DNA from 2 places in the Streptomyces sp. NPDC091271 genome. Region 2 is predicted to be linked to the other one. Evidence: riboswitches for the same ligand, from Rfam matches in the RefSeq annotation. Region 2 holds a riboswitch; the other holds the start of a gene.
What was found. Region 2 has a riboswitch for glycine ahead of gcvP (aminomethyl-transferring glycine dehydrogenase). Riboswitches for the same ligand answer to the same signal wherever they lie in the genome.
Positions count from the first base shown of each region.

Region 1: it holds a riboswitch for glycine, as region 2 does, so the genes downstream of both, gcvT (glycine cleavage system aminomethyltransferase GcvT) here and gcvP (aminomethyl-transferring glycine dehydrogenase) in region 2, are expected to answer to the same signal.

Region 1 is NZ_JBIVVD010000001.1:1,236,067-1,247,518, forward strand. It holds gene ACIQM3_RS05920 (catalase) at 1-567, opposite strand, end outside; gene ACIQM3_RS05925 (L-serine ammonia-lyase) at 883-2,268, opposite strand; gene glyA (serine hydroxymethyltransferase) at 2,425-3,684, opposite strand; gene gcvH (glycine cleavage system protein GcvH) at 3,703-4,080, opposite strand; gene gcvT (glycine cleavage system aminomethyltransferase GcvT) at 4,169-5,296, opposite strand; glycine riboswitch at 5,465-5,562, opposite strand; gene ACIQM3_RS05945 (AAA family ATPase) at 5,736-6,425, shown strand; gene ACIQM3_RS05950 (enhanced serine sensitivity protein SseB) at 6,599-7,375, shown strand; gene ACIQM3_RS05955 (enhanced serine sensitivity protein SseB C-terminal domain-containing protein) at 7,530-8,324, shown strand; gene ACIQM3_RS05960 (ABC transporter permease) at 8,681-9,673, shown strand; gene ACIQM3_RS05965 (ABC transporter substrate-binding protein) at 9,718-11,452, shown strand, end outside.
Region 2 is NZ_JBIVVD010000002.1:1,038,036-1,049,487, forward strand. It holds gene ACIQM3_RS11725 (Clp protease N-terminal domain-containing protein) at 1-29, opposite strand, end outside; gene ACIQM3_RS11730 (PadR family transcriptional regulator) at 263-868, opposite strand; gene ACIQM3_RS11735 (class I SAM-dependent methyltransferase) at 1,012-1,671, shown strand; gene ACIQM3_RS11740 (PhzF family phenazine biosynthesis protein) at 1,771-2,592, shown strand; gene ACIQM3_RS11745 (CPBP family intramembrane glutamic endopeptidase) at 2,615-3,424, opposite strand; gene ACIQM3_RS11750 (glutamate-cysteine ligase family protein) at 3,504-5,009, opposite strand; gene ACIQM3_RS11755 (hypothetical protein) at 5,502-6,116, shown strand; gene ACIQM3_RS11760 (DUF5999 family protein) at 6,406-6,612, shown strand; gene gcvP (aminomethyl-transferring glycine dehydrogenase) at 6,683-9,568, opposite strand; glycine riboswitch at 9,763-9,858, opposite strand; gene ACIQM3_RS11770 (PRC-barrel domain-containing protein) at 9,993-10,364, shown strand; gene ACIQM3_RS11775 (DNA polymerase IV) at 10,286-11,452, opposite strand, start outside.

The sequences.
Region 1 (11,452 bases), on a different contig from region 2:
GGTGCGCGGGATGCCGCGGTCGCCCATCAGCCAGGTGACCTGGTGCGCCGACTCCGGCGAGAGGGTCCAGAAGTCCCACTGCATGTCGTGGTCGCGCAGGTTGTTGTCCGCGCGGCGTTTCTGGGACCGGATGAAGTGCTGGAACTTCATCGGGTCCTTCACGAAGAACACGGGGGTGTTGTTGCCCACCATGTCGTAGTTGCCTTCGCTGGTGTAGAACTTCACCGCGAAACCGCGGGGGTCCCGCCAGGTGTCCGGGCTGCCCCGCTCCCCGGCGACGGTGGAGAACCTGATGACCAGGTCGGTCGTGGTGTCGGGCTGGAAGAGCGCGGCCTTCGTGTACGCGGAGACGTCCGCGGTCACCTCGAACCGCCCGAAGGCGCCGCTGCCCTTGGCGTGCGGCTGGCGTTCGGGGATTCGTTCGCGGTTGAACTGAGCCATCTGCTCGATCAGGTAGGAGTCCTGGAGCAGGATCGGCCCGCCCGGGCCGACGGTGAGCGAATGCTCATCGCTCTCCACCGGGGCGCCCGAGTCGGAGGTGGTCGGCTTGTGGGAGGTGTCGGTCATTGCGTCGTTCCCCTTCGTCTTTGCCGCGGCGATCTCGGTGGCGGCTCCGTACCGGGCACCTCCGAGACCGAACGCTCCGCCGCGGAGCGTCGAGGCGTGGGCGGAGCCGGTGAGGAAGAGCTCCGCCGCAGCCCGGGGGCCGTGATCGTCCCCTGCGCATGCACTGGTAACCCACTACCAATGTAGGCAAACATGGGCAACCGGCCAGTCAAGGATCGGTCGGCGCCCGTGTGGTGCCCAGCACCGTCCGCCTGTCCGCGCAGAGGGAATTCACACCTGGACCGGCCTGGGACGTGTCCGCGACGTGGACACGACCTAGCACTCGATGATGTTCACCGCGAGCCCGCCCCGGGCCGTCTCCTTGTACTTCACGCTCATGTCCGCGCCCGTCTCCTTCATGGTCTTGATGACCTTGTCCAGGGAGACCTTGTGGCTGCCGTCGCCGCGCAGCGCCATCTTGGCCGCCGTGACCGCCTTGACCGCCGCCATCCCGTTGCGCTCGATGCAGGGGATCTGGACGAGACCGCCGACCGGGTCGCAGGTCAGGCCCAGGTTGTGCTCCATGCCGATCTCGGCGGCGTTCTCCACCTGCTCGGGGGAGCCGCCCAGGACCTCGGCGAGGGCGCCGGCGGCCATGGAGCAGGCGGAGCCGACCTCGCCCTGGCAGCCGACCTCGGCGCCGGAGATGGAGGCGTTCTCCTTGAAGAGCATGCCGATGGCGCCCGCGGCCAGCAGGAAGCGGACGACGCTGTCGTCCTTCTCGGCCTCGGTGCAGCCGCCCGCCGCGAAGTTCATCCAGTAGTGCAGGACGGCGGGGATGATGCCCGCCGCGCCGTTGGTCGGGGCGGTCACCACGCGGCCCCCGGCGGCGTTCTCCTCGTTGACGGCCATCGCGTAGAGGGTGATCCACTCCATCGCGTGCGTCTGGGGGTCCCCCTCGGCCCGCAGCTGCCTGGCCGAGTTCGCGGCGCGGCGGCGGACCTTCAGGCCCCCGGGCAGGATGCCCTCGCGGGACATGCCGCGGGCGATGCAGGCCTGCATGACGCGCCAGATCTCCAGCAGCCCGGCCCGGATCTCGTCCTCGGTCCGCCAGGCCTTCTCGTTCTCCAGCATCAGGGAGGAGATGGACAGACCGGTCTCCCGGGCAAGCCTCAGCAGCTCGTCGCCGGTGCGGAAGGGGTGCTTCAGGACGGTGTCGTCCGGGACGATCGGGTCCTCGCCGGCCACGGCGTCCTCGTCGACGACGAAGCCGCCGCCCACCGAGTAGTACGTCTTCTCCAGCAGCGGGGCGCCGTCGCGGTCGTACGCGAGGACCGTCATCCCGTTGGCGTGGTAGGGCAGGGCCTTGCGCCGGTGCAGGACCAGCTGCTCGTCGGCGTCGAAGGGGATGTCGTGCATGCCGAGCAGGTTGATGCGCCCCGAGGCGCGGATCTCCTCGACGCGGGCGTCGGCGCCCTCGACGTCCACCGTGCGGGGCGACTCGCCCTCCAGACCCAGCAGGACGGCCTTCGGGGTGCCGTGCCCGTGACCGGTCGCGCCGAGCGAGCCGTACAGCTCGGCCCGTATCGAGGCGGTGTGGGCCAGCAGACCCTCGTTCTTGAGGCGGCGGGCGAACATGCGGGCCGCGCGCATCGGGCCGACCGTGTGGGAGCTGGACGGGCCGATACCGACCGAGAAGAGGTCGAAGACCGAGAGGGCCACGGGAGTACTCCTAAGGCGTTGGTGGACGACGTTGTCCGCCGGGTGGTGCGGGGACGGGCCGGTGGGCCCGGGAGCGCGGGGCAAAGGGGTGGGGGCACCGGGCTCACTGTGTTCAGTGTGCGCGGTGCCCCCACCCTGCGTGCAAATTACGGGTGACTACTTGATGCCGGGGTACAGCGGGAACTTCTCGGCCAGCGCGATCACGCGGGCCTTGAGGTCGTCGGCGTCGTACGTGGGCTTCAGCGCGGCCGCGATGATCTCGGCAACCTCGGTGAAGTCCTCCGCCTGGAAGCCACGGGTGGCCAGGGCGGGCGTGCCGATGCGCAGACCCGAGGTGACCATCGGGGGCCGGGGGTCGTTCGGGATGGCGTTCCGGTTGACCGTGATGCCCAGCTCGTGGAGCCGGTCCTCGGCCTGCCGGCCGTCCAGCTCGGAGTTGCGCAGGTCGACCAGGACCAGGTGCACGTCCGTACCGCCGGAGAGGACGGAGACGCCGACCTCGGTGACGTCCGGCTGCACCAGGCGCTCGGCGAGGATGCGGGCGCCGTCCAGGGTGCGCTGCTGGCGCTCCTTGAACTCGTCGGTCGCCGCGACCTTGAAGGAGACCGCCTTGGCCGCGATCACGTGCTCCAGCGGGCCACCCTGCTGGCCGGGGAAGACCGCCGAGTTGATCTTCTTGGCGAGCTCCTGCGTCGACAGGATGACGCCACCGCGCGGACCGCCGAGGGTCTTGTGCGTGGTGGTCGTGACGACGTGGGCGTGCGGCACCGGGTTGGGGTGCAGACCCGCGGCGACCAGTCCGGCGAAGTGCGCCATGTCGACCATCAGGTACGCGCCGACCTCGTCCGCGATGCGGCGGAAGGCGGCGAAGTCCAGCTGGCGCGGGTAGGCGGACCAGCCGGCCACGATGAGCTTCGGCTTCGACTCCTTGGCGAGGCGCTCGACCTCGGCCATGTCCACGACACCGGTGTCGTCGACGTGGTACGGGACCACGTTGTAGAGCTTGCCGGAGAAGTTGATCTTCATGCCGTGGGTCAGGTGACCGCCGTGGGCCAGGTTCAGACCCATGATCGTGTCGCCCGGCTTCAGCAGCGCGAACATCGCGGCGGCGTTGGCCTGCGCACCGGAGTGCGGCTGGACGTTCGCGGCCTCGGCGCCGAAGAGCGCCTTGATGCGGTCGATCGCGATCTGCTCGACCACGTCGACGTGCTCGCAGCCACCGTAGTAGCGGCGGCCGGGGTAGCCCTCGGCGTACTTGTTGGTGAGGACGGAGCCCTGGGCCTCCATGACCGCGACCGGAGCGAAGTTCTCCGAGGCGATCATCTCGAGGGTGGACTGCTGACGGTGGAGCTCGGCGTCGACGGCGGCGGCGACGTCCGGGTCCAGCTCGTGGAGGGAGGAGTTGAGAAGCGACATCAGTGGGTCCCTAAGGTCTCAGTTGCCGGAGAACGCGGTGTACTCGTCGGCGGAGAGAAGGTCCTTCGGCTCCTCCGCGACGCGCACCTTGAACAGCCAGCCGCCCTCGAAGGGGGCGGAGTTCACCAGCGACGGGTCGTCCACGACGTCCTGGTTGGCCGCGGTCACCTCGCCGGTCACCGGCGAGTACAGGTCGCTGACCGACTTGGTCGACTCCAGCTCACCGCAGGTCTCGCCCGCGGCCACCGTGTCACCGACCTCCGGGAGCTGGGCGTAGACGACGTCACCGAGCGCGTTGGCCGCGAATTCGGTGATACCGACCGTGGCCACGCCGTCCTCGAGGGCCGACAGCCACTCGTGCTCCTTGCTGTACCGCAGCTGCTGGGGGTTGCTCATGACCTGAATTCTCCTGTACGCGGGGGAGTGCTGATGAACGGTGGTCTTACGGTGTGAGACACGACTGCGTCACGTGCGGGGGCAGGTGTCACTTACGGCGCTTGTAGAACGGCAGCGCCACGACCTCGTACGGCTCGTGCTTGCCCCGGATGTCTACCCCGACACCCTCGGTGCCGGGCGCGGCGTGCGCCGCGTCCACGTAGGCCATGGCGATCGGCTTGCCCAGGGTGGGCGACGGCGCGCCGGAGGTGACCTCGCCCACGACCTGCCCGCCGACGACGACGGGGTAACCGGCGCGCGGCACCCGGCGGCCCTCGGCGACCAGGCCGACGAGCTTGCGGGGCGGGGCGGTCTCCGCACGGGCCGCCGCGGCGGTCAGCGCCTCGCGGCCGACGAAGTCGCCCTCCTTCTCGAACTTCACGACCCTGCCCAGGCCCGCGTCGAAGGGCGTCAGCGCGGTGGTCAGCTCGTGCCCGTACAGCGGCATGCCCGCCTCCAGGCGGAGCGTGTCGCGGCAGGAGAGCCCGCAGGGGATCAGACCGTACGGCGCACCGGCCTCGGTCAGGGCCTTCCAGAGCTGCTCGGCGTGGGCGGGGGCCACGAAGAGCTCGAAGCCGTCCTCGCCGGTGTAACCGGTACGGGCGATGAGCGCGGGGACGCCGGCGACCGTTCCGGGGAGTCCGGCGTAGTACTTCAGTCCGTCCAGGTCGGCGTCCGTGACCGACTTCAGTACGGCGGGGGAGTCGGGTCCCTGGACGGCGATCAGCGCGTACGCGTCGCGGTCGTCCCGCACCTCGGCGTCGAAGTCCCCGGCACGCCCGGTGAGGGTGTCCAGGACGAGCTGGGCGTTGCCCGCGTTGGCGACGACCATGTACTCGGTCTCCGCGAGGCGATAGACGATCAGGTCGTCCAGGATCCCGCCGTCCTCCGCGACGATCATCGTGTAGCGGGCCCGGCCCACGCCGACGGTGGCGATGTTGCCGACCAGCGCGTAGCTCAGGAAGGCCGCCGCCTGCGGACCGGTGACGGTGATCTCGCCCATGTGCGACAGGTCGAACAGGCCGGCCCGCTCGCGCACGGCGTTGTGCTCGTCGCGCTCGCTGGCGTACCGCAGCGGCATGTCCCAGCCGGCGAAGTCGGTCATGGTCGCGCCCAGGGACCGATGCAGGGCATCGAGGGCGGTGAGACGGGGGGCGGCGCTCGGGGCAGTGCTCATGGACATGGCTCCAGGGCATGACGACAGGGGGTGGTTCCCTCCCCATCTGTCATCGGAACCTGAGAGGTTCGCCGAAAGCCCCTGAAAGGGTCCCGACGGGGTCGGCCCCCGTCAGCGTCGGCTTGCACCTTGGGTGGAGCCGCAGAGCGGCCCGCTTTTCAGATCTGCCTCATCCACGCGGTACGGGGCCTGAGAGATTCAAGGGAGGAACTTGCTCCTTCGGCGCCCGGCGCACACGGTGACCGGGACTCTCCCGCGCGGATTCAAACGGCCTGTATGCAGTTGGCGGGGTCATCATCGCACGCATTGCGGGAGAGTGGGGCGTCCGCACCCGGACGGGTGCCGGCCCCGACACGTACGGGGAGAAGCGGTTGTGCCGCATTACCATTTCTTTACACTTCTTGGGCAGGTCGGTGGGTGACTCGGCAGGGGGAAGGCGATGACGTTGCAGCGCTACGCGACTACCGCGGGGGCGGCAAGCGGTGCGATGCCCCAGCAGCCGGGCGTGCCCGCCCGGGAGCTGACGGGCGGGCACGCTCCGGTGGTGCGTGATCTGCGGGGAGGCGGCGGGCGGGGACCGAGCGGCCTGGACTTCGCGGCGGGTGACGTGGTCGTGGTCTCGGGGCTGCCCGGCAGCGGGAAGTCGACGCTGATCCGGCGGGCGGTGAAGGAGTACGCGGTCGACTCCCAGGACACCAGGGACCGCTGGGCGGCCGCCCTGCCCGGTTTACTCCCGTACGCCCTCTACCGCCCCCTGGTGCGCGCCGCGCACTACGCCGGGCTGTGGCGGCGCCTGCGGTCGGGCGGACCCGTCGTCGTGCACGACTGCGGTACGCAGGCGTGGGTGCGGCGCTGGCTGGCGCGGGAGGCCCGGCGCCGGGGCAGCGGCCTCCATCTCGTCCTGCTCGACGTCACCCCCCGGGTGGCCAGGCAGGGGCAGCGGGAGCGCGGGCGCGGGGTCTCCGGATACGCGTTCGCCCGGCACCGGCGCGCGGTGGGCCGGCTGCTGCGCGACACGGAGACCGGCCTGCTGCCGCCGGGATGCGCCTCGGCGGTGCTGCTCGACCGTGAGACCGCGGCGGGCATCGACCGGATCTCGTTCCCGGAGGCGCGGCTCCCGCAGGAGTAGGGGCCGTGGGTGTCACCGTTCGCATACGCACAGTTCGCAGACCCCCGGCACGCTGTCCGGGATCTGGACGCCGCGGTGGGCGGGGTGCCGCCTCCGCCTGGACTCTGCCGTCCTGCCGAGACCCGGTCTAGAGTTTCAGCCGCACCGCATGGCGAGAAAGGGACACAGACACCGTGGACATTCCGGCTCAGGCCCAGGCCCCGTCGCATCCGTCGCAGGGATGGCCGGCCAACGAGCTCGAAGAAGTGCTCAGCGCCTCCCTCGGCGTGCCCGGCGCGGGCGGACGGCTGGTCGAGGTGCTCGGCCGCAGCCAGGTCTGGGTCCCCCTGCCGAACGGCGGGGGGACCGACAGCGTCGGCCTCGATCTGCCGACGGTCGACATCGACGGCGGCGCGTACGTCCCCGTGTTCAGCTCCGAGGCGCAGTTCCTCCAGTGCGTCGGTACCCATCTCTCCTTCACCGTGGCGCCCGCACGCGAGTTCGCCCGTGGACTGCCCCCGCAGCTCGGTATAGCCGTCAACCCCGGCGGTGCCGTCGGGGTGCCCCTGCCGCCCGCCGCCGTCGCCGAGCTCTGCCGGGCCGGGCGCACCCCGCTGGACGGCCCCGCGAGCGGCGGCCGGGTGCGGCTGTACGAGCCCGACTGGAAGGAGGACCCCGTCGACTTCCTCGCCGCGGTGTCCGCCGAATTCCAGGCGACCGCCGGGGTGAACACCGCGCGCCGGGTGCTGGCCAGCATCGAGGGCGACAGCCCTGTCCTCTTCGTCGGCGTCGAGTCCGCCGTGTGGGACGCCGCCGGGCAGAGCGCCCCGCTGGACGCCCTGGGCCGCGCGCTCGGCCGGGTCCAGGTGCCCTGGCCGGTCAATCTCCTGCTGCTCGACGTGGCACAGGACCCGGTCGGCGACTGGATGCTGGAGAAGGTGCGCCCGTTCTACCGGCGCGACGCGTACTGAGAGACGGAGTCCCCGTTGCCACGTGGCGTCAAGCCGGTGTCAGGGGCGGCGCATAAGCTGGTTGGATGACGAGGCCGCCCCGTGTGCCCGGGAGTGGCACCACAGCACCGTGCGGCATGCGGGAACAGCGGAACGAAGAGGGGCGGGACCCAGGGTGAGTGCGTCAGGCACCGCGGCGGCCGGTCAGGTCGAGCACATGCTTCGCCAAGTGACCCCGGGGCGCCTCGACGCGTACGAGTCGCTGCTGCGCTCCCTTGCGGACGGCCAGGTCTGGATGCTCCTCTGGCACGGCACGGCGGGCTCCCCCGACGCCCAGTACGGCAACATGGAGGTCGAAGGGCAGGGTTACGCCCCGTGCGTGACCTCCGCCCAGGAGCTGTCGGCCAGCGGCTGGAACAGGGCCCACGAGGTGATCACGGGCCGCGACATCGCGCGCTCCCTCTTCCCCGACCGCTGGGGCATCTGGCTCAACCCGCACGCCCCCGGCGGCGGCGTCGGCATCCCCTGGCTGGACCTGCGCCGCATCGCCACCGGCCTCGACCGGATGCCCGCGGGGCCGCTGCGGCTCAGTGAACCCGCCATCGAGCTCCCGCAGTTCTACGCCCTGCTGTCGCAGAACGCCCACCGCACCTCCGCCGTCCGCGCGCTGCGCCGCGCCTGGGTGCAGCCCGCGCTCGGCGCCCCGTACCTCGCGATCGGGCTCGACCTCTACGACACCGGCCGGCCGTCCGTCGACGCGGTCCGCGCGATGATGCAGCAGTCGATCGGCGTGGTCCCCGACGGACTGCCCGTCTCCACGGTCTCGCTGTCCGACGAGTACGACCCCGTCGCGATGTGGCTGAACGCCAACTCCCGTCCGTTCTACGACCGCGAGGCACACGCCCCGGCACCCGCGGTCCCGGGCTACGGCTACCCGCCCGCCACCGGCCCGGCACCGCGCGCGTACTGAGAGGGCGTCGGCCGCCGTCTCGACGGCGTAGTCAAATAGTCACCTGGACAACGCAGTTGGGTGACATGTCCGTTAGTGGCGCATTGGTGCATCGGTGATCCGCTCAGCAAGCACAGCTGTCCGCATAACGGAAGCCTCTTGGCAGCATCACGTTTGAGCAAACATTCCCCGTCAGGTCTGGCGGGTGATCGCAAAGTGGTTGAAGACTCCACACAGCAGGTGCTCCATGCCCGGCGAAACCCTCTTTCAAACAGGGTCAGTTCGGCATGTGTGATCGCATCTGTCACATTTTGTTAGAGCCGCTACAGCGGCGGTCACAGGCCGGCCACCGTCGGCCGAGAGGGGTCTCCAGCGCAATGACGGCACCGATCGAGACCACCGGGGCGGATGCGCGGCCCGAAACGGTGCTGGAAGGCGCCGGGCGCAAGGAGATCGAGGGCCGCTCGCTCGGCCGCATCGCCTGGACGCGCTTCAAGCGGGACAAGGGCGCCATGGCCGGTGGCATCGTTGTCGTGCTGCTGATCCTCACCGCGGTCCTGTCCAAGCCGCTGCAGTCGCTCCTCGGGCTCGACCCCAACGCGTTCAACCAGAGCCTGGTCGACCCCGTCATGCTGGCGCCCAAGGGCGCCCTGGGCGGAATCAGCTGGGACCACCCCCTCGGGGTCGAACCGCAGACCGGACGCGACATCCTGGCGCGCATCCTCGAAGGCTCCTGGGTCTCCCTCGTGGTCGCCGTCGGCTCCACGCTGCTCTCGGTCGTCATCGGCGTCGTCATGGGCGTCGTGGCCGGGTTCTACGGTGGCTGGGTCGACAGCTTCATCAGCCGGCTGATGGACACCTTCCTCGCCTTCCCGCTGCTCCTCTTCGCGATCTCCATCTCCGCCTCCCTGCAGGGCAACGCCTTCGGGATGGAAGGGCTCACGCTGCGGATCGCGGTCCTGATCTTCGTGATCGGGTTCTTCAGCTGGCCCTACATCGGCCGCATCGTCCGTGCGCAGACGCTGTCGCTGCGCGAGCGGGAGTTCGTCGAGGCCGCCAGGTCGCTGGGTGCCCGAGGTCCGTTCATCCTCTTCCGCGAGCTGCTGCCGAACCTCATCGCGCCGATCCTCGTGTACGCGACGCTGCTGATCCCCACGAACATCCTCTTCGAGGCCTCCCTTTCCTTCCTCGGCGTGGGTATCGCGCCGCCGCAGGCGTCCTGGGGCGGCATGCTCACGCAGGCGGTCGACCTCTACGAGGTGGACCCGATGTTCATGGTCATCCCCGGTATGGCGATCTTCATCACCGTGCTGGCCTTCAATCTGCTGGGGGACGGGCTGCGCGACGCACTCGACCCTCGTGGCAAGTAATCGCGGCAGTGCCGCACCGGACTAGCGAGGGGGCTTTCCTCAGCATGCAGAACAGAAAGACAGCAGCGGCCATAGCCATGGCCGTAGCGGTGTCGCTCGGAGCGTCGGCCTGCAGTGGCAGCGACTCGGGCGGTGACAGCAACGGCGGTGGGGGCAACGCCAAGGCCGACGCCGGTCTGACGAGCATCGTCAACCCGACGGACAAGAAGGGGGGGACGGTCACGTACGAGCACTCCAGTGGCCCGGACTCCCTGGACCCGGGCAACACGTACTACGGCTGGGTGCAGAACTTCTCCCGCCTGTACGCCCGTTCCCTGGTGACCTTCAAGCCCGCCGCCGGCAAGGAGAGCCTGAAGGTCGTCCCCGACCTCGCCACCAGCCTCGGCAAGGCCAGCGCGGACGCCAAGACCTGGACCTACACGATCCGCAAGGGCGTGAAGTTCGAGGACGGCACCGAGATCACCTCGAAGGACGTCAAGTACGCCGTCGAGCGCTCCAACTTCGCGCCGGAGGCCCTGTCCAACGGCCCGACGTACTTCAAGGCGTACCTCGAGGGCGGCGACAAGTACAAGGGTCCGTACAAGGACAAGTCGGCCGAGGGCCTCAAGTCCATCGAGACCCCGGACGACTACACGATCGTCTTCAAGCTGAGCAAGCCCTTCGCGGACATGGACTACCTCGCCGCCTTCTCGCAGACCGCTCCGGTCCCGCAGAAGGCCGACACGGGTGCCAGCTACGTCCAGAAGATGGTCTCCTCGGGTCCGTACAAGTTCTCGGCGTACGACGAGAGCAAGGGCGCGACGCTGGTCCGCAACCCGGAGTGGGACCCGAAGACGGACCCGATCCGCAAGGCTCTGCCGGACAAGATCCAGCTGAAGCTCAACGTCAACCCCACCACGGTCGACGACCACCTTCTCAACGACGTGACCACCGCGGACGTCGCGGGCACGGGTCTGCAGTCCAAGACGCAGCCCAAGGTCCTGGTCAAGGCCTCCGAGAAGGCGAAGACGGACAACCCGTACGCCGGCGTCCTGCAGTACATGGCGCTGAACGTGAACGTGAAGCCGTTCGACAACGTGGAGTGCCGCAAGGCCGTCCAGTACGCCGTCGACAAGCAGAGCCTGATCGACTCGATCGGTGGCTCGGTCAAGGGTGACCCGGCCACCACTGTCATTCCGCCGACCGTCGCGGGCTACAAGAAGTTCGACCTGTACCCGACCGAGGGCAACAAGGGCGACATCGCGAAGGCCAAGGAGCACCTGGCCAAGTGCGGTCAGGCCAAGGGCTTCAAGACCACGCTGACGGCGCGTTCGGACCGTCCTGACGAGATCACCGCCGCCACGCAGCTCCAGGGCAGCCTGAAGGCGATCGGCATCACCGCCGAGATCAAGCAGTTCCCGTCGGACAAGTACTTCACCGACTTCGCGGGTGTCCCCGAGTGGGTCCACAAGAACAACGCGGGCATGATGATGATGCAGTGGGGCGCCGACTGGCCGACCGGCTTCGGTTTCCTGGACCAGATCGTGAACGGATCGGCCATCAAGCCGTCCGGTGGCACGAACCTCATGGAGCTCGACGACAAGGGTGTCAACGAGGCCCTCGTCAAGGGCATCGGCACCGTCGACACCACGGCGCGCAACGCCGCCTGGGGCGAGGTCGACCAGAAGGTCATGGAGAACGCCTCGGTCGTTCCCCTCATCTACCGCAAGAACCTGCTCTACCGCCCGGACTCCGCGGCGAACGTCACGGTGACCGACGCGTACCTCGGCATGTACGACT
Region 2 (11,452 bases):
TCGGGGATCCCTGATGTCCGGTTCTGCACATCTCCACCCCATCAGTCCCGGGGAGCGAAAACATCCCCGGCGCGGCCCATCCGGCATCCCGCGAAAGGCGGGCACCACCGGGGGATTCCTCATACTTACGGATGAGATCGCGCCACACGGGCAGCAGGGCGGCGGGTGCGCCGGTGCGTACGGCGGACATGCCGGTCCGTACGGAGGACGGAAGAAGGGCCCCGCGGCGGGGGCCCTTCTCCGCTTGCGCGTACCGCACGGCTCAGTTCTCGTCGGCGAGGATCAGGTACAGCTTCTTACGGGCGTCGTTGATGACCGTGAGGGCCTTCTGCCGCTGGTCGGCCGAGCCGGTCTTCCAGACCTGACCGAACGCCTCCATCAGACCGAAGCCGGCCTGCCGGATCTCGTTGACGCCTTCCCAGTCGACACCGCGCCCCGCCTCTTCCCAGGGGGCCTCGGGGCCGGACTCGGCCTCGCTGCGACCTAGGTCCGTGAGGGTGAACAGCTTCTTGCCGCCCTCGCTGGCGCTGATGATCAGCCCCTCGTCCTCCAGCAGTTGGAGGGTCGGGTACACCGAGCCGGGGCTGGGCTTCCAGGCCCCTCCGCTGCGCTCGCCGATCTCCTGGATCATCTCGTAACCGTGCATCGAGCGGTCCTTGAGCAGCGCGAGGATGGACGCGCGTACGTCACCGCGCCTGGCCCTCCCCCGGCCGCCTCCACGGCCGCGTCCGCCGCCGAAAGGTCCGCCGCCGAAGGGCGGCCCGAACGGGCCGAAGGCGGCGCGGCCTTCGAAGTCTCCCCTGCCGGCGCCTCGGCGCCCGGGACCGTAACCGTGGTTGTGTCCGTGGTCGTCTCCATGTGAACGCATGACTGCGCTCCTCTCTTCATCGGTGTCACGCGACTCTTCATTGAACGGTCGCGATGCCTCAACGATATATCGGAAGCTATCGCCTGGCAAGCGTATGGAGGATCGCGACGTCTCCAGGTGCCGAACGGTCTAAGGTCGCGCGCATGACTGAGCCCTCCTACCTCACCGCGATCCGGGAGTCCTACGACACGGTCGCCGCCGAGTACGCGACACGCGTCAAAGCCCCCGCGGAGCTCGATCCGCTGTCACGCGCGATGCTGGCCGCGTTCGCCGAGGTAGTCCGGACGGCCGGGCACGGGCCGGTCGCGGATCTGGGATGCGGGCCCGGCAAGGTCACGGCGCACCTGGCCGGCCTCGGGCTGTCCGCCTTCGGCGTCGACGTGTCCCCGAAGATGATCGAGCTGGCCCGGCGGGACTTTCCGGGTCTGCACTTCGCGGTCGGCTCGATGACCGCGCTGCCGGTCGGGGACGGCGAGCTCGGCGGCATCCTGGCCTACTACTCGACCCACCACACGCCACCGGAGATGCTGCCCGTCGTGTTCGCCGAATTCCAACGCACGCTCGCGCCCGGCGGACACCTGATGATGGCCGGCCACGTGGGAGCCGGCGAGCTCCTGCGTCCGACACAGGCGTACGGAGGCCATCCGGTCTCCTACGAGTCCCATCTGGTGGCTCCGGACAGGATCGCCGCCTTGCTGGAACAGGCCGGACTCGTCGTCACCGCGCGCCTGCTGGAGGAGCCCGGCGAGGAGTCGAAGAGGGCGGGAGGCACCTTCTTCGCCCGGAAACCCGAGGGGCCCTGAGCGTGTTACGGGCGCGGCGCCCGGCCCCTGGCGCCCTGAGGCCGCGCATCCGCAATTGGCCTTGGACCACGCGGAACGGCCCCGCCTACGGTCGGCTTCATGAAGATCCGCATCGTCGACGCGTTCACCGACCGCCCCTTCGCCGGCAACCCCGCCGGAGTCGTGATCCTGGACTCCGGCACCTTCCCCGAGTCGGACCGCCTCCAGCAGATCGCCTCCGAGGTCAATCTCCCGGAGACGGCGTTCCTCCACCCCCTGCCGCCGGGCGGCGAGGCCGACTGGGCGCTGCGCTGGTTCACCCCCACCACCGAGGTCGATCTCTGCGGGCACGCGACACTCGCCGCCGCCCATGTCCTGCACACGACCGGAGTGGCGAGCGGCACGCTGCGCCACGCCACCCGTTCCGGTGTCCTGCGTACGACCGCACATGACGACGGCACCCTGACACTGGACTTCCCGACCGCGCCACTCACCCCAGCGACCGAACCGCCCGGGCTCGCGGAAGCACTCGGCGCGTCACCTCTCTCCCTCCACGACACGGGGAAGCACATCGGCGACCTCCTGGTGGAGCTCGCCGACGAGGCGGCCGTACGCGCCCTGAAGCCCGACTTCCCCGCGCTCGCCTCCTGTTCCGGGCGGGGCGTCATCGCCACGGCGGCGGCCGAGGACCCCGCCGGGCCGTACGACTTCGTCTCGCGCGGTTTCTTCCCCCGGGTCGGCATCGACGAGGATCCGGTGACCGGCAGCGCCCACACCGCACTGGCGCCCTTCTGGTCGGCCAGGCTCGGCCGTGACGACCTCACCGGCCTCCAGGCCTCCGCCCGCTCGGGCCTGGTCCGCACCTCCCTGCGCGGCGAGCGCACGCTGCTGACGGGCAGCGCGGTCACGGTGATCGACGGGGAACTGCTGGCCGGGCTCTGACCATGGCGGAGCGGGTCCCCGCTCACGGGGTGGGCAGCCAGCCCACCTTCCCGGCGAGCAGCGCGTATCCGACGAACGCCCCGATGTCGAGCAGGGCGTGCGCGACCACCAGCGGACCGACCCGCCCCCAGCGCCTGTACAGCAGCACGAAGACGACGCCCATGGCCATGTTCCCGATGAAGCCGCCGATCCCCTGGTACAGGTGGTACGAGCCGCGCAGCACGGAACTCGCCACCAGTGCGGCCATGGGCGTCCACCCCAACTGCCCCAGCCGGCGGAGCAGATAGCCGACGACGATGACTTCCTCCACGAGGGAGTTCTGCACCGCGGAGAGGATCAGTACGGGGAACTTCCACCACACGTCGGGCAGCGACTCCGGCACAACGGTCAGGTTGAATCCCGCGGCCCGCGCCACCAGGTAGAACGCCAGACCCACGCTGCCGATGCCCGCCGCGACGAGGGTCCCCCTGCCCAGGTCCGGCCAGGGCCTGGTGCGGTCCAGACCGAGGGTCCGAAGTCCCGCCCGCTCCCGGAGCAGCAGATGGGCCACCAGCGCGACCGGCACCAGGGCGGAGGCGATACCGAACAGCTGCCATGCCAGGTCCAGCCAGGGCCGCCCGGGGGCGTACGAGCCGTTCAGCGTCGCCGCCTGGTCCTTGAGACCTCCGGGTTTCGTCAGCGATCCGATGAAGCTGATCAGGGCGGACACCCCGCTGGCCCCGAGTGAGAGAGCCAGCACGAGGAGGGTCTCCGACCGGAGGATCCGCCGGGACACCTCCTCGTGAGGAATGGATTCAGCCACGCGCCCCGCCTCCACCTGTACACCTGCCATCAGCTATGCGTCGTCAGCCATGCGTCGTCATAGCTTGCCCGACGGGGCCGGGGCGGTGGGACACCGGGCGGCGGTCTCCTCAGGGCGCGGGAAAGCCGATGGGCCAGGTGTGCACCGGCTCACCCACCTGCATCAGCTCGCCGTAGCGCCGGGTGGTGGCTGCCAGCGCGCCCTCCCGCTCGAGTCCCGCGTCCAGGGCGCGGTGGTAGGTGTCGACCTGCCAGGAGGCGCCGTTCACCCTGAGCCTGCAGCGCTCCTCGATGACACCGAGGTAGCGGTCCCGGTCCGAGCGCTCGATGTTCCACGCGTCCAGCCCGGCGGCCGCGAGCGGCAGCAGTTCGTCCCGTACGAGCTTGACGGCCGGCACCTTCGCCACGCCGCCGGAGCGGCCGGGGCGCGGCCAGAGCAGCTCGGCGTCGATCCCGTGGCGGCAGGCGGCGTCGAAGTTCTCGGCTGCCGCCTCGAAGGGCAGCTTGGTCCACACCGGCCGGGATTCGTCGGCGAGCGCGCGCACCAGCCCGTAGTAGAAGGCGGCATTGGCGATCACATCGTCGACCGTGGGGCCGGCGGGCAGGACGCGGTTCTCCACCCTCAGGTGGGGCACGCCGTCGGCCAGCCCGTACACCGGACGGTTCCACCGGTAGACCGTGCCGTTGTGCAGGACGAGCTCGGCCAGGGCTGGTACACCGCCCTCGTCGAGGACCCGCAGGGGATCCTCCTCGTCGCAGATCGGCAGCAGGGGCGGGTAGTAGCGCAGGTTCTCCTCGAAGAGCTCGTACGCCGAACTGATCCAGCGCTCCCCGAACCAGGTCCTGGGGCGTACCCCCTGATTCCGCAGTTCGGGCGGCCGCACGTCCGTGGCCTGCTGGAACAGCGGCGGCCTCGACTCGCGCCACAGCTCCTTGCCGAACAGAAAAGGGGAGTTGGCTCCGAGTGCGATCTGCACGGACGCGATGGCCTGCGCCGCGTTCCAGACGTCGGCGAAACGGTCCGGCGTCACCTGCAGGTGCAACTGCACCGAGGTGCAGGCCGACTCGGGGGCGATCGAGGCGGAGCTCGAGACCAATCGCTCGACACCTTCGATATCGAGGACGAATTCCTCGCCGCGCGCGGCCGCCATCTGGTCGTTGAGGAGCGTGTAACGGTCGACGTCCGAGAGGTTCGCCGAAACCACGTCGTCCCGGCCGAGGGTCGGCAGGATGCCGATCATCACGATCCCCGCGTCGACCTCCGCGGCCTTCCGGTGGGCATAGGCGAGCCCCGTACGCAACTCCTCGGCCAGCTGATCGAATACCCGGCCGCTCAGCCGGTGGGGAAGAATATTTACTTCCAGGTTGAACATCCCCAGTTCCGTCTGGAAATCCCGGCTGGCGATGCGCTGGAGCACCTCCGCATTCCGCATCCTCGGCATGCCGTCCGATCCCGCGAGATTCAGCTCGATCTCCAGCCCCATGAGATTCCGGGGACGATCGAACCTCCGCTCCGACAGGAGCCTCTCCAGCCCCGCCAGGCACTGCGTGAGCTTCTCGCGGTACGCCTGCCGATCGGACAGGGCAAAGGCATCCGCCACGACCTTCTCGCCCATCGAAGGGTCCCTCCTCGAGTGGGCGGCCCGCGGCACAGGCCGCTCGTATCACGATCGATAATGCCCCGACGAGATGATCTGTAACGCCCCCACGACCGATCGGCACCCAGTAGTCTGGTGGCTGAAGCCGGAGGCACATTCCGAAGGCATGGGGCATATGCAGTTTGCCCGATCGGGTTGCCCGGCTGAAACGCCGACGTGTTTCAGCCTACCGCCGCACCGGGAAAGTACCTGGCGACTCGGGTCGGGAGCGGCCCGAATCCATAGAAACCGTGCAATTCAAAGTCCGGATTCCGCCTTGCGCGCAATATGCGGGTCGGCTAGCCGAAACACCGTGTGAACATTTGTCGTATAAACTCTGCGAACGAGGCAGAGAGTTGACGCACCGGCCCGTCCGCCCCGTCACCGGCCTTCCTCTGGCCCCGCACGCCGACAGCGCCGTCTGCACCCGCCCACGCATCACCGTGTCTCCGAAGTGAGAGGCGACCCACTATGCCGCTGCATGTTTCCCCGGCCCCAGCGCCCGCACTCCGCAGCGTTCTCGCGGCACTCGGTTCTCCCACCGCAGTCCGCGAGGCCCATACGCCCGCTCTCCGGTCCGTCCAGGGATCGCTGAGCCCCGAACTCCCGCTTCCCGTCCATGTACTGGACCGGATCGTGCCGAACGACGCAGCACCGCGCACCCGCCTCGCCGGCTGGCGCTTCCTGATCCGCAGCGGTGAGCGCGCCGTCGCCGCCGCGGACACCATGCTCACCGCCGACGGCTGGACCTTCTCGCACTTCTTCGAGGGCCCCTACATCGTCTCCACCGAACTCGCCGTACGACAGGCGGAGTCGGCGACGACGCATTACCAGCCGCGTCTGCTGTCGGTGCCCGAGCTGTACATGTTCACGCTGTGGCTGCACCACGACATCGAGGCCGACGCCGGCGGCGGCATGCTCGCTCCGACCGATGTGCTGGTGCCCCTGGCACCCGCTCCCCCGGGCATCACGGCCCACCGTCCGCACCACGTCGCGGAGCTGCTCCCGGTCATGACACTGCGTGTCACCCCGGCACCTCTTCCGGACCTTCCCGAACTCCCCGGCCTCCTCGGGTCACCGGCCTGACTCTCCTGACCGACGCGCCCCCGCCGAGACCGCTCGGCGGGGGCGCGTCGGCACCCGTCCGGACTAGTCCGGTCAGGTCACCCCGAACCATCCGAACGGACAGCCCAGTTGGATAGAACCGTCCGGCCGGGTGATGCGTCGTGGGAGGAGAACAGCAGCTGCCGCGAAATCCCTGCGGAGAGACGTCCGTAGGGCAACACTGGGACCGGACCGACTTGATACGGGGGCGGCCATGAACACATCGTCCAGCCGCAGGACACTCGAATCGACGCAGCGAAAGAACCCACCCATGTGCCAGCACCAGCCACCCTGTCCGACCGCTGACTCCAACGACCGGGAAGCCGCACGTCTGATGGCCCACCACCCGGAACAGGGCTGGAGCCTGCTGTGCAACGGCGTCCTGCTCTTCGAGGACACCGGCGAGCTGCTCCCCGACGGGCAGATCATCGCCCCTCACCGCCCGCTGAAGAGCGGTCAGGTGATGAAGGCCGCCTGACCGCGGCCGACGGAACACGGGGGCCGGCCCGGAGAAGTCTCCGCACCGGCCCCGACGCGTGTCCGCATCCCTACTGGTCGTACTCGTCCAGCGGCGGGCAGGAGCAGACGAGGTTGCGGTCACCGAACGCACCGTCGATCCGGCGCACCGGCGGCCAGTACTTGTCCGAAGGTGTGACGCCGGCCGGGAAGACCGCCTCTTCGCGGGTGTAGGCGTGCGTCCACTCGCCACCGAGCGCCGCCGCCGTGTGCGGGGCGTTGCGCAGCGGGTTGTCGTCCCCGCTCCACTCGCCGGAGGCGACCTTGTCGATCTCGCCACGGATGGCGATCATCGTGTCGCAGAACCGGTCGAGCTCGGCGAGGTTTTCGCTCTCCGTCGGCTCGATCATCAGCGTCCCGGCCACCGGGAACGACATGGTCGGCGAGTGGAAGCCGTAGTCGATCAGCCGCTTGGCGATGTCGTCGATGCTGACACCGGTCGCCTTGGAGACCGGCCGCAGGTCCACGATGCACTCGTGCGCGACCAGACCGGCCGGGCCGTTGTAGAGGACCGGGAAGTGCGGTTCGAGGCGCTTGGCGATGTAGTTGGCCGCGAGTACGGCGACCTGCGTCGCACGCTTCAGGCCCTCGCCCCCCATGAGACGTACGTACGCCCATGAGATCGGCAGGATACCGGCCGAGCCCCACGGAGCGGCCGAGATCGGCCCGACGCCGGTCTCGGGGCCCGCCGCGGGCTGGAGGGGGTGGTTCGGGAGGTACGGCGCCAGGTGGGCGCGTACTCCGACCGGGCCGACGCCCGGGCCGCCGCCGCCGTGCGGGATGCAGAAGGTCTTGTGCAGGTTCAGGTGGGAGACGTCACCGCCGAAGTGGCCCGGCTTGGCGAGCCCGACCAGCGCGTTGAGGTTGGCACCGTCCACGTACACCTGGCCGCCGGCGTCGTGCACCTCCCCGCAGATGTCGGCGACGTGCTCCTCGAAGACGCCGTGCGTGGAGGGGTAGGTGATCATGAGGACGGCGAGCTCGTCGTGGTGCTGCGCGATCTTGGCCCGGAGATCCTCTATGTCGACCTCGCCGTCGTCGGCGGTCTTCACCACGACGACCTTCATCCCGGCCATCACGGCGCTCGCGGCGTTGGTGCCGTGCGCGGAGGACGGAATCAGGCAGACCGTGCGTCCGTGGTCCCCGTTGGCCCGGTGGTACGCGCGCACGGCCAGCAGACCGGCGAATTCGCCCTGCGAGCCAGCATTGGGCTGGATGGAGACCGCGTCGTACCCGGTGACCTCGGCGAGGCGCTCCTCCAGCTCCCGGATGAGGGTGAGGAAGCCCTGCGCCTGCTCGGCCGGCGCGAAGGGGTGCAGCGCACCGAATTCGGGCCAGGTGATCGACTCCATCTCGGCGGTCGCGTTGAGCTTCATCGTGCAGGAGCCGAGCGGGATCATGCCCCGGTCCAGCGCGTAGTCGCGGTCGGCGAGCTTACGCAGGTAGCGCAGCATCGCCGTCTCGGAGCGGTACTGGTGGAAGACCGGGTGGGTGAGGACGTCGTCGCTGCGCAGCAGCCCCTCGGGCAGCGCGTCGGCCGTCGCGGCGTCCAGCGCCTCGATGTCGCCGCCGGCACCGAAGGCCGCCCAGACGGCGGCGATCCGGGTGCGGGTCGTGGTCTCGTCGCAGGCGACGGAGACATGGTCGGCGTCGACGAGCCGCAGGTTCACCCCGCGCTCACGGGCGGCGGCGACCACACCGGCCGCTCCTCCCGGCACGCGGACGGTGAGGGTGTCGAAGTACGCGTCGTGCACGACGTCGGTTCCGGCTGCCCGAAGCCCCTCGGCCAGGATGGCGGCGAACCGGTGGGTACGCCGGGCGATCGTCCGCAGTCCCTCGGGCCCGTGGTAGACGGCGTACATGCCGGCCATGACGGCGAGCAGCACCTGGGCGGTGCAGATGTTGCTGGTGGCCTTCTCGCGGCGGATGTGCTGCTCGCGGGTCTGCAGCGCCAGCCGGTAGGCCTTGTCGCCGTCCGCGTCGACGGAGACACCGACGAGGCGGCCGGGCAGGCTGCGGGCGAACTTCTCACGTACGGCCATGAAGCCGGCGTGCGGTCCGCCGAAGCCCATCGGGACGCCGAAGCGCTGGGTGGTGCCCACGGCGATGTCCGCGCCCAGCTCGCCGGGCGAGGTGAGCAGGGTCAGGGCCAGCAGGTCGGCGGCGACGGACACGATCGCGCCCAGCTCGTGCGCCTGCTCGATGACGGGCTTGATGTCGCGCACGGCACCGGAAGCGCCCGGGTACTGGAGCAGCACGCCGAAGACGCCCCGCTCGGCGACCTCGGCGGGGATGCCCTCACCGAGGTCGGCGACGACCACCTCTACACCGGTCGGCTCGGCACGGGTCTGGATCACGGCGACGGTCTGCGGCAGGGTGTCGGAGTCGACCAGGAAGACGCCGCCCTTCACCTTGCCGACCCGCCGTGCCAGGGCCATGGCCTCGGCAGCGGCGGTGCCCTCGTCGAGGAGCGAGGCGCCGGAGGTCGGCAGCCCGGTGAGGTCGGCGACCATGGTCTGGAAGTTCAGGAGGGCCTCGAGCCGCCCCTGGGAGATCTCCGGCTGGTACGGCGTGTAGGCCGTGTACCAGGCAGGGTTCTCCATGACGTTGCGCAGGATCACCGGCGGGGTGAAGGTGCCGTAGTAGCCGAGCCCGATCATCGGTGCGAGCACCTGGTTACGGTCGGCGAGGCTGCGCAGCTCGGCCAGGACCTCGGCCTCCGTACGGGCCTCGGGGAGGTTCAGCGCCTCGGCACTCCGGATCACGTCGGGCACCGCCGCGGCGGTGAGCTCGTCGAGGGAGCCGTAGCCGACCTGGGCCAGCATCTTCGCCTGGGCCTCGGCGTCGGGCCCGATGTGGCGCTGCTCGAACGGAATGCCCTGTTCCAGCTGGGAGAGCGGAGTGCGAAGGGGGGTCATGATGGAGGCCTCCTGGTCTGTCACGACCTGCGAGGGGCGCCACGGCGTGGCTGCCCGAACGGCCTCCCCATCTGTCATCTCGACCTGAGAGCTTCACCGGCACGCCCCTGGGGCATACCGGCTTTCACCGTCGGTGAGGGCGGTCACCGTCGCGGCACGTGCCGTACGGATCCCGCCCTGCTTTCCAGAGTGACCTCGTCCGTGCGGTACGGGGGCCTGAGAGATTCCGGGGAGGAGTTGCTCCTTCGGCGCCTCCGAATCGCTCCGGAGGACTCTCCCGCACAGGGTCAGCAGCCGTGGCCCAGCCTACCAGCGGGGCCGGGGCGGGCCCGTCTCGAGTGGCCGACATCCCGGATCTGGCATTTCGTAGTGATGGTGGAGCAGCCGCGACCACCTGATGCAGTTGTGACCAGTGGGAGGCACCGTGCAGACCGACATCGATCCGCGCAGCCTGATCGGCCGCAAGGCCTTCGACCGCCAAGGTGCCAAGATCGGAACGGTGGACGAGGTCTATCTCGACGACGCCACCGGGGTCCCCGAGTGGGCCGCCGTACGCACCGGTCTCTTCACCAGGGACGCGTTCGTCCCGCTGGAGCCGAGCGAATTCGTCGACGGCGCTCTCGTGATCCCCTTCGAACGGGCCCTGATCAAGGACGCGCCGGACTTCGGTGTGGGCCGCCATCTCTCGCCCGAGCAGGAACTGCAGCTCTACCGCCATTACGGACTGGACTCCTCCCCCTCTGCCGGCCCGGGTCCTGACAGGGACTTCGGCAGGCTCGCCGGCCACGAGGAGTAGTCCACCGGGTCCCGCACCAGGCGCAGCGGATCGGCCGGCTGCAGCTGCGGATCATCGACCCGGAACGTCCGCACCCGGCCGGGCGGCGTCCACGGTTCCTCGAAGCGCACGGTGACCCGGCCGACGCCGCTGCCCTGCACCCAGCCGTGCCCGTGGACCTCGTGCCGTACATCGTGCCCGGCCGGCCAGCGCCGCGCGGCCAGTTGCTCCTCACTCTCCCGGGTCTCCCCTCCCGGTCCCTCCTCCGCCGTGCGCTGCCCCTCGTCCGCCGCGGCGTCGGCTGCGACCGCCGCCGCCGCGGATTCCTCTGCGGCGTGCTCCGCGTCGGCGGCCTGCGCGAAGAGGTCCTCCTGCGTGAAGTCCGCCAGCCCCGTGACACCGACTCCGAGCAGCCGGACGCCGCCGGTCGTGTCGACGGCCTCCAGAAGCCGCGCAGCGGCCTCCCTGACCACCGTGGGATCGTCGGTGGGGCCGCGCAGTGTCTCGGACCTGGTGAGCGTCGAGAAGTCGTAACGGCGCACCTTGAGGACGACGGTGCGCCCGGACCGGCCCGCGCCCCGCAGCCGCTGCACGCACCGGTCCGCGAGCCGCTCGACCTCCGCCCTCACGCGCACCCGGTCGTGAAGGTCCACGTCGAAGGTGTCCTCGACCGATACGGATTTGGCGTCCCTCTCGGCGACGACGGGCCGGTCGTCGTAACCCTGCGCCATGCGGTGGAGCGCGACGCCGTGCGCCTTGCCCAGCAGCCGCACGAGCTCCGCCTCTCCCGCCTCCGCCAGGTGGCTGACGAGGGTCATTCCGGCGCGCCGGAGATGGTCACCGGTGGCGGGGCCCACGCCCGGGAGGATGCGTACGGACATGGGCGCCAGGAGCTCACGCTCGGTGCCGGGCTCGATCAGCAGCAGCCCGTCCGGTTTCGCCTCCTCGGATGCGATCTTGGCCAGCATCTTGGAGCCGGCCAGACCGACGGAACCGCTGAGCCCGGTGACGGCTCTGATGACCGTGCGCAGCTGTCCGCCGATCGCCCGCGCGGACGCCGAGTCGTGGGCGACCCCGCCGGCCTCGAGGTCGACGAAGGCCTCGTCCAG